DNA from 3 places in the Paenibacillus sp. fava2 genome. Region 1 is predicted to be linked to each of the others. Evidence: riboswitches for the same ligand, from Rfam matches in the RefSeq annotation. Region 1 holds a riboswitch; each other region holds the start of a gene.
The links. A riboswitch is a leader RNA that binds a small molecule or an ion and turns the genes downstream of it on or off. The one in region 1 is predicted to bind cyclic di-AMP.

Region 1 (2,201 bases):
AAGCTGACTGTTGATCTGAGTTATGTACTGGCTGCCGACGGGGCGAAGGATACATATAGCACCAAGATTGAAGCCAAATACTCCAAGAACAATAAGACGGCAACGATTGTAAAGCCGGCTGAGCTGGAATAGTCTTATCATATGGAACAGCCCCGGTGAGCCATGCGCTCACCGGGGCTGTTGCTGTCTAAACAGTAAACCTCACTTTGCAATAACCGTCTCCTGCACAGGTACATCAGCCGGAAAGACACCCGCACTTTTCTTCACAGGTTTGCTCCAGTACTGCTCGTTTCCAGGCAGGTCATCGAACCATTCTGCCTCCTCCGGGCAGTCGAGGATCATGAATTTTCCGTACTCCTGATCCCGGGACTGATGGTATTTGAGATAGGCTTTGCCGTCCTCAATAGCCAAAATTTCAATTTTGCCGGAGGAGTGGCTCATGGAGAGCCGGACTCTTTTGCCGAGACCGGAGGTTCTGGCTTTGGCCTCCTCGACGATCCGGTACACCTGCTCAAGCGGCAGGACGAACTCACGGTTACCGGCGATCGGCCGGTTAATAAAGAAATAGTAGGGCGTGATTCCGGCCCAGGAGAGGCGGTCCAGCAATTCGCCCAGCACAGCGGGGTCATCGTTAATGCCCTTAAGCACCGGAGTCTGGTTGACGATAATCGCACCGGCATCATGCAGGGCTCTGACAGCACGCTTAGCTTCAGGTGTAATCTCCCGCGGATGATTGATATGCGCCATGATGTAGATCCGTTTCTCTACAGTAGAGTGGGTGCGGATCAGCTCCAGCAGCTCGGGGTCCTGGGAGATACGCATGGGATTGAATACCGGCAGCTTGGAGCCGAGACGGATGATTTTGACATGCGGGATGGCCCGCAGGCTCTCAATAATGAAGCGCAGCTTGGTCGTCGAGAGAATCAGACTGTCGCCTCCGGTCAGCAGAACGTTGTTGATCTCCGGATGAGCGGCGATGTATTCGATCCCGGCGGAGACGTCGGAGGAGGCCTCCTTGACATCGTTGCGGAACAGCCGTTTGCGGAAGCAGTAGCGGCAGTAAGCCCCGCAGACTTCGGAAACAATCAGCAGAGCGGTAGTCCGGTACTTGTGCTGACAGCCCGGCACCACATAGTTGGCTTCCTCGTCGGAGGCATCCCACTGCCCATACTCCATAAGCTCACCCTCACCTGGAACGACCAGCCTGCGGATCGGATCATCCGGGTCCTCCCAGTCTATTAATGACAAATAATAATCATTGGCCCGGAACACAAATTTGTCCGTAACCTCCCTCAGCCGGGATTTCTCTGCTTCGGGCAGCATTTCCATTTTGTTAATGTCGGTTATGTATCGTACCTTTTGCACATGAATCTCTCCTTTGATCTCGTATTGGCGAGGACAAGAGGGAGCCTTGATGTCAAAAAGCCAAACTGGCAGCCAGCAGGGTCTCTAAAAAACACAAAAAGAGACCCTTAGCACAAGGGTCTCATGTTATCAGAAACATAAAAAAGCAGACCCATCCACTACTGACGAGGTTAGCTGACGGACTCGGGTAAGATGGTACCCTACATTGTATAGCTCAATGATTCGCCCCAATTGACTGGTTCCCCCGCTTTCCAGCTGGAAATACTGGAAATTAAGCGTAGATCAAGTATAACCTGCAAAGTTTGCAGAAGTCAAAGCTATTGGCGTCAGCTGCAAGGTTATCTTTTTACAGTTTAGTTTTAATCAAACGTTATTTGGTATACCGGCTGATTATGTTGTACGATATCGGCATATCTTTTTACAACAAGGAGGGCCTTGATGAAGCTGGGCTATTTAATCATTGATATGCAGGAAATTCATGTGAGGGATCATGTGGATCAGAAAACGCTGGACCGCGGCTGTGAATATATTAATTATGTTGCGGACATGCTCCGGGAGAAGGGCCAGCCGGTCATTCATATTCAGGACATTGAAGGAATAGAGGAAGCTACCAGGGAGCGCTACAATATCATTCCCGAGATTCAGGTGGCGGACAGTGATCTGAAGGTAACCAAGGAGTACTCGAACGCATTCTGGAAAACAGAGCTGGAGCAGCTTCTGAACGAACACGGCGTGGAGCTGCTGATTATCTCGGGCTTCTCGGTAGAGCACTGCGTGCAGTTCACTTACAACGGGGCGAGTGAGCGGGGCTTCCGTCCGGTTTTGCTGCAAAATGG
Region 2 (2,201 bases), 810 kb from region 1:
GTACGGCCTTCAGTTACGCGTGTTCCGGAAGCCGTCTTTGTTCCGATGCCCGGTTCTTCAGAAGAATAAGCTGTCATCGACACATTCTTGATCATTTTCTTATATTCAAAGTCTACGCCTGCCTTGTGCACGACGTTGGTTGTTGCCGCTACTTTTTTAGCAGAACTGGAGGTAGTTGTTGTTTTGGTTTTGGTTGGGGTTGCTGCAGCAACAACAGGTGTCGGAAGCTTCTTGATACCAACGGCAATGATCTTGTCTTTGGTAACGGTCTGCACTTCCTTGCCGATCAGGGTCTTCGAGACCAGCTCACCATCCTGATAGATCTTCTGGTAATGCTGGATGATGGCTCCCGGCTTGCCTGCCTGTGCAACTCTTACGTCTCCCTTATACAGGGAGGGATCTGCGGTTTTGATGACTTTGAAAGGCAAACTTACCGTCTGCTGTACCGTTTGCTTGGTAATACGGACAATCTTGACTTTCATGTCAGGTGTAACTGCGGTGTCTAGCGAAGGGAAAATCTTGTCGTCGCCATCCAGGCTGTAGCCCAGCTTGGTAATAGCGTCCCCGAGTGAATCCTCGGTGGTATACAGCGTCTTGGTTGCGCCGTCTGCAGTAAGCGTAAGCTTCTGCGCACGGGTAATGGTAACACGGTCTCCGTCCTGTATTTCATCGCTAAGACCTATCGATACTACGTCATGCGGCGTAAGCGTAATCTGTTCTTTGGCCAGCACGTCGCTAAGCAGCGCCTCACGCGTTTCGAGCGTCAGCACTTCTCCGTCTATTACTAAGTTGATTACTTTATTACCTTGGCCGTGTACGTACAGCAGAATTAACAGTGCGATAACAATGGATACCGCACCTGCAAGTGAAAGTACGCGAGGATTCACTTGCTTGAGCCGTAATGCGAATGACCTGCTGGATGATTGCGAATCATGGGATACTTCTGGTTGGAATACGCCCATTCTCTCCATCCTCCTTACATAGCCCCGTCGTCCAAATAGTATATCAAAGTTGACTGAATCATATCTGACGAAACTAAGTTTGAGATTGCAACAGGATACGCCCGCATATCTTAAGCGTTTCCTGCTCATGGATCGCCTGCCCGGCATAATGACTCCCAGAACCTGTTATATAACAGTATGCTGGGGACAGCCGCATTATTCATAACAAAAAAAGCCCAAAAGAGTTCTATAGAGGACTCTTTCGTGGCTTCTCCGGATGTTAGAATACGCGGGAATGTGTATGCACGAGGTTTCCTCTCTTACTTGCGCTTACGGGGTTAGCTGTCGGGTTCGGGCATAAGAGAGACGCCCTATTTCAGGTCACCCGCTCACGGCGGTTGCCCTCAAATTCACCCCAAAGACCACGTGAAGAAATCAAATAAAGTCTGCGGCATTTCTTGTGTTGTACTCTATGTACGCCCATGCGGCAGTGCATTATTGGTTCCCCCGTTCTCCATACGGAGACTCAGCGAGACGATCCATGAATCAGTGACTGTCACAGTAACAACAGCTCACTGCACTGAAAAGATGATATCCTGTTTTGATGCATGTTGTAAAGGACGGTTCAACCACGTTTACGCAAAAAAATGATTAAAATATTGTAATATTCGCCCATTTTGAGTTTAAAAAGATTTAATATATCGGTTATACTTCTTTTTTCACCGCTTTTACTCCCGATTTCAGACAATACCAAATCGTACCAGTGCGTTCGTATACGTAATTTCCGCTAATTCCTGTAAATCAATCCCTTTTATTTCCGCCGCAGCTTCTGCAACTAATTTTACATAACTGCTCTCATTCCGCTTGCCTCTGAAGGGGTGCGGAGTCAGATAAGGGGAGTCAGTTTCGATCAGCAGGCGATCTAGCGGTGTCTTCGCCAGCACCTCTTTGGGCACCCTAGCATTCTTGAAGGTGACCGGTCCGCCGAAGCCCAGATGGAAGCCCAGATCGAGGCACATTTTTGCCGTTTCCCAGCTGCCGGAGAAAGAGTGCATGACACCGCCCACCTCATTCGCCTTCTCTTCCCGCAGAATCCGCACCACATCCTCATGGGCATCACGGTTATGAATACAGATTGGCATGTTCAGCTCACGGGCCAGCCCGATCTGCTTGCGCAGCACCTCATGCTGTACCTCTTTCGGTGAAGTATCCCAGTAATAATCCAGACCGATTTCCCCGATGGCCACCACTTTGGGATGA
Region 3 (2,201 bases), 1.9 Mb from region 1:
TTATTATTCTGAAAGCCGGGAATGACGAACGTCCCTCCGCCTTGCACCACTCTTTTGCCGCCGAGACCGTACACAATCATCGCCTGGTTGGGCGGGACCTTCTTATATGCGTTTACGATACTGAACACAGCCAGCAGGATCACTGCCACAATTCCCGCGGTTAAATAGAGAATAACCATCTGCTCCGACACTCCCCGATTTTATAATTGGGCGGCTTCCCTTTCAAAAAGAGTTACCTCCGCCATACCTTTATCCACCTTCAAAATAATCACCCTGTCGCCCTTTGCAAGCTGCTGGCCTGTCTCGGCCCGTACACCAATAGAACGCATAGTCCCGTGCAGCACATATTTCATCTCCCCGGCCGTTCCATCCTCTGCGGCAATACTGATGTACCCGAGCTGTCCCGCTAAATCATAATCCGATTCATTCATGCTGCTGTCATACCGGGTCATCATCCGGATCAGCACAATATACAGCAGACAGCCCGGCAGCAAGGCGATCACGGTACAGATCAGTACTGCCGACGGCAGGTTCATCCCGCTGAACCGGACGAGCACATAACCCGTGCCGCCCCAGACTGTGACAGACACGGTCAGCGGCAGCAGCAGAGGCATAAAGCCGTGACCTCCTGCTCCCGCATGAAAGTGGCCCGTCAGCCCGTGACCGTGAAATCCGCCACTGACAATAAGCACCAGCCCCGCCCAGAAGCACACAATAAATACACTAATGATTTTAATCCCCCCTTTCTTGCAGGCGAGTAAATAAAAATGACTTTTAATCGTTGTTATAAGAATACAATTTCTTATCTGGACGTCTTTTCTGCCTCTATGCGCAGCAAAAAGACCACAGAAGGGCAGGGCTTCCGTGGTCGGTTAAATGATCATGGCGCTCATCCTCTCTCTTCGAGGCTTACGGGGTTAGCTGACGGATTCGGGCAGTGAGATAGCCCTACCCTGCCTGGTTGATGAACAACCTGCAGCAAGGATTCACCCCAGGTGAGCAGCATCAAAACATACTGCTTTCACCGTTGGTTCCCCCGTTCCCTTAACCGGAATTCAGCCATTTGAGAACAGTTATATTAGATTCAGTTGCTGATTGAATCTTACGCCTGCGGCTGTATATTGTAAAATGTCACGAATGGCAAAAGAAGCCAAAGAATGCCATCCCTCATTGAATGAAGGCGCATTCTTTGGCTCCGATCTTAAGCAGCCGGCGATTTGCTTCTTGTTGCTCCCTTTTCCGTAAGGACGGATTTTCCTGCATAAAACCGGGCTGCCGCCAGACCGATACCGCTGTTTCCTTCTGTAATCAAAGCTACCTTTCCGTCCAGTTTTCCCACCTCTAACACTCCTTTTTTCTGTAAGATATTGCTGATACGACCCACAGATTAGAGATTGATATCTTATACGGGAATGATCGTTCTTGATTATACAAAAAATAAAGGCTTACCGCCCGATTTCCCTCATCAGATCACAGTTTAGCATAACGGGAACGAACGGCAAAGCATTATTTTTACTGAACGTTCTTAATATGCTGCAGATCTGCTCATGCGTCAAATATAATTCAATATTTCGGTAAGGGAACGGATTGTGATTTGCTGTCCCCAGTTTTTTAACTGCTGATCTCTATTCATTAATACAGAGACCATGCCAGCCTGATTAGCCCCGACAATATCTTTCTCCTCGTTACCAACATAAAGCATTTGCGGTTTATCCATTCCCAGCTCTGTCGCTAATTGTATAAACCCTTCAGTCCGTGGCTTTCTGAACCCGATCTCTGCAGAGCTCAGGATGACATCGATATATTCCCGGACGGGTTCGACATCTTGCTCCACATATTTCATGCTCATCCCATAGGGAACATCTGTTAAAATCCCCACGGGCAAGCCCCTCTGCTTCAATTCTTTAAGCACAGTTGCCGCATCAGGGTACACTTTGGAGCGCTGCTGAAAAAAGCTGAAAAATATGCTGGCAGCCTCTTCCGCCTTCCCGCCGCTTATTCCCCATGCTGCAAGTACTTTATCAAAAACTTCCAGGTCGGTCACCTCGAAATCCCTGGGGTGTATCCGGGTATTATATAAGGACAGCACCTGCTCAGCCTGCCGGATATGTGTTTCAATAAACCGGACCTGCATGGCCTGCATGATTTCAATCAGCGCTGACCGGTACAGGTTCTTCCAGCTGAGCGGTACATTTTCATAA

Region 2: another riboswitch for cyclic di-AMP. It lies ahead of AC4G46_RS00140 (resuscitation-promoting factor); the one in region 1 lies ahead of AC4G46_RS28575 (KamA family radical SAM protein).
Region 3: another riboswitch for cyclic di-AMP. It lies ahead of AC4G46_RS20340 (NfeD family membrane protein); the one in region 1 lies ahead of AC4G46_RS28575 (KamA family radical SAM protein).

The regions. Positions count from the first base shown of each region.
Region 1 covers NZ_CM177755.1:6,491,667-6,493,867, reverse strand. Annotated here, with positions in the region: gene AC4G46_RS28580 (DUF6612 family protein) at 1-132, shown strand, start outside; gene AC4G46_RS28575 (KamA family radical SAM protein) at 202-1,365, opposite strand; cyclic di-AMP (ydaO/yuaA leader) riboswitch at 1,510-1,653, opposite strand; gene AC4G46_RS28570 (cysteine hydrolase family protein) at 1,804-2,201, shown strand, end outside.
Region 2 covers NZ_CM177755.1:28,974-31,174, reverse strand. Annotated here, with positions in the region: gene AC4G46_RS00140 (resuscitation-promoting factor) at 1-962, opposite strand, end outside; cyclic di-AMP (ydaO/yuaA leader) riboswitch at 1,254-1,483, opposite strand; gene AC4G46_RS00135 (TatD family hydrolase) at 1,682-2,201, opposite strand, start outside.
Region 3 covers NZ_CM177755.1:4,637,328-4,639,528, forward strand. Annotated here, with positions in the region: gene AC4G46_RS20335 (flotillin family protein) at 1-191, opposite strand, end outside; gene AC4G46_RS20340 (NfeD family membrane protein) at 201-857, opposite strand; cyclic di-AMP (ydaO/yuaA leader) riboswitch at 892-1,071, opposite strand; gene AC4G46_RS20345 (hypothetical protein) at 1,202-1,339, opposite strand; gene AC4G46_RS20350 (HAD family hydrolase) at 1,553-2,201, opposite strand, start outside.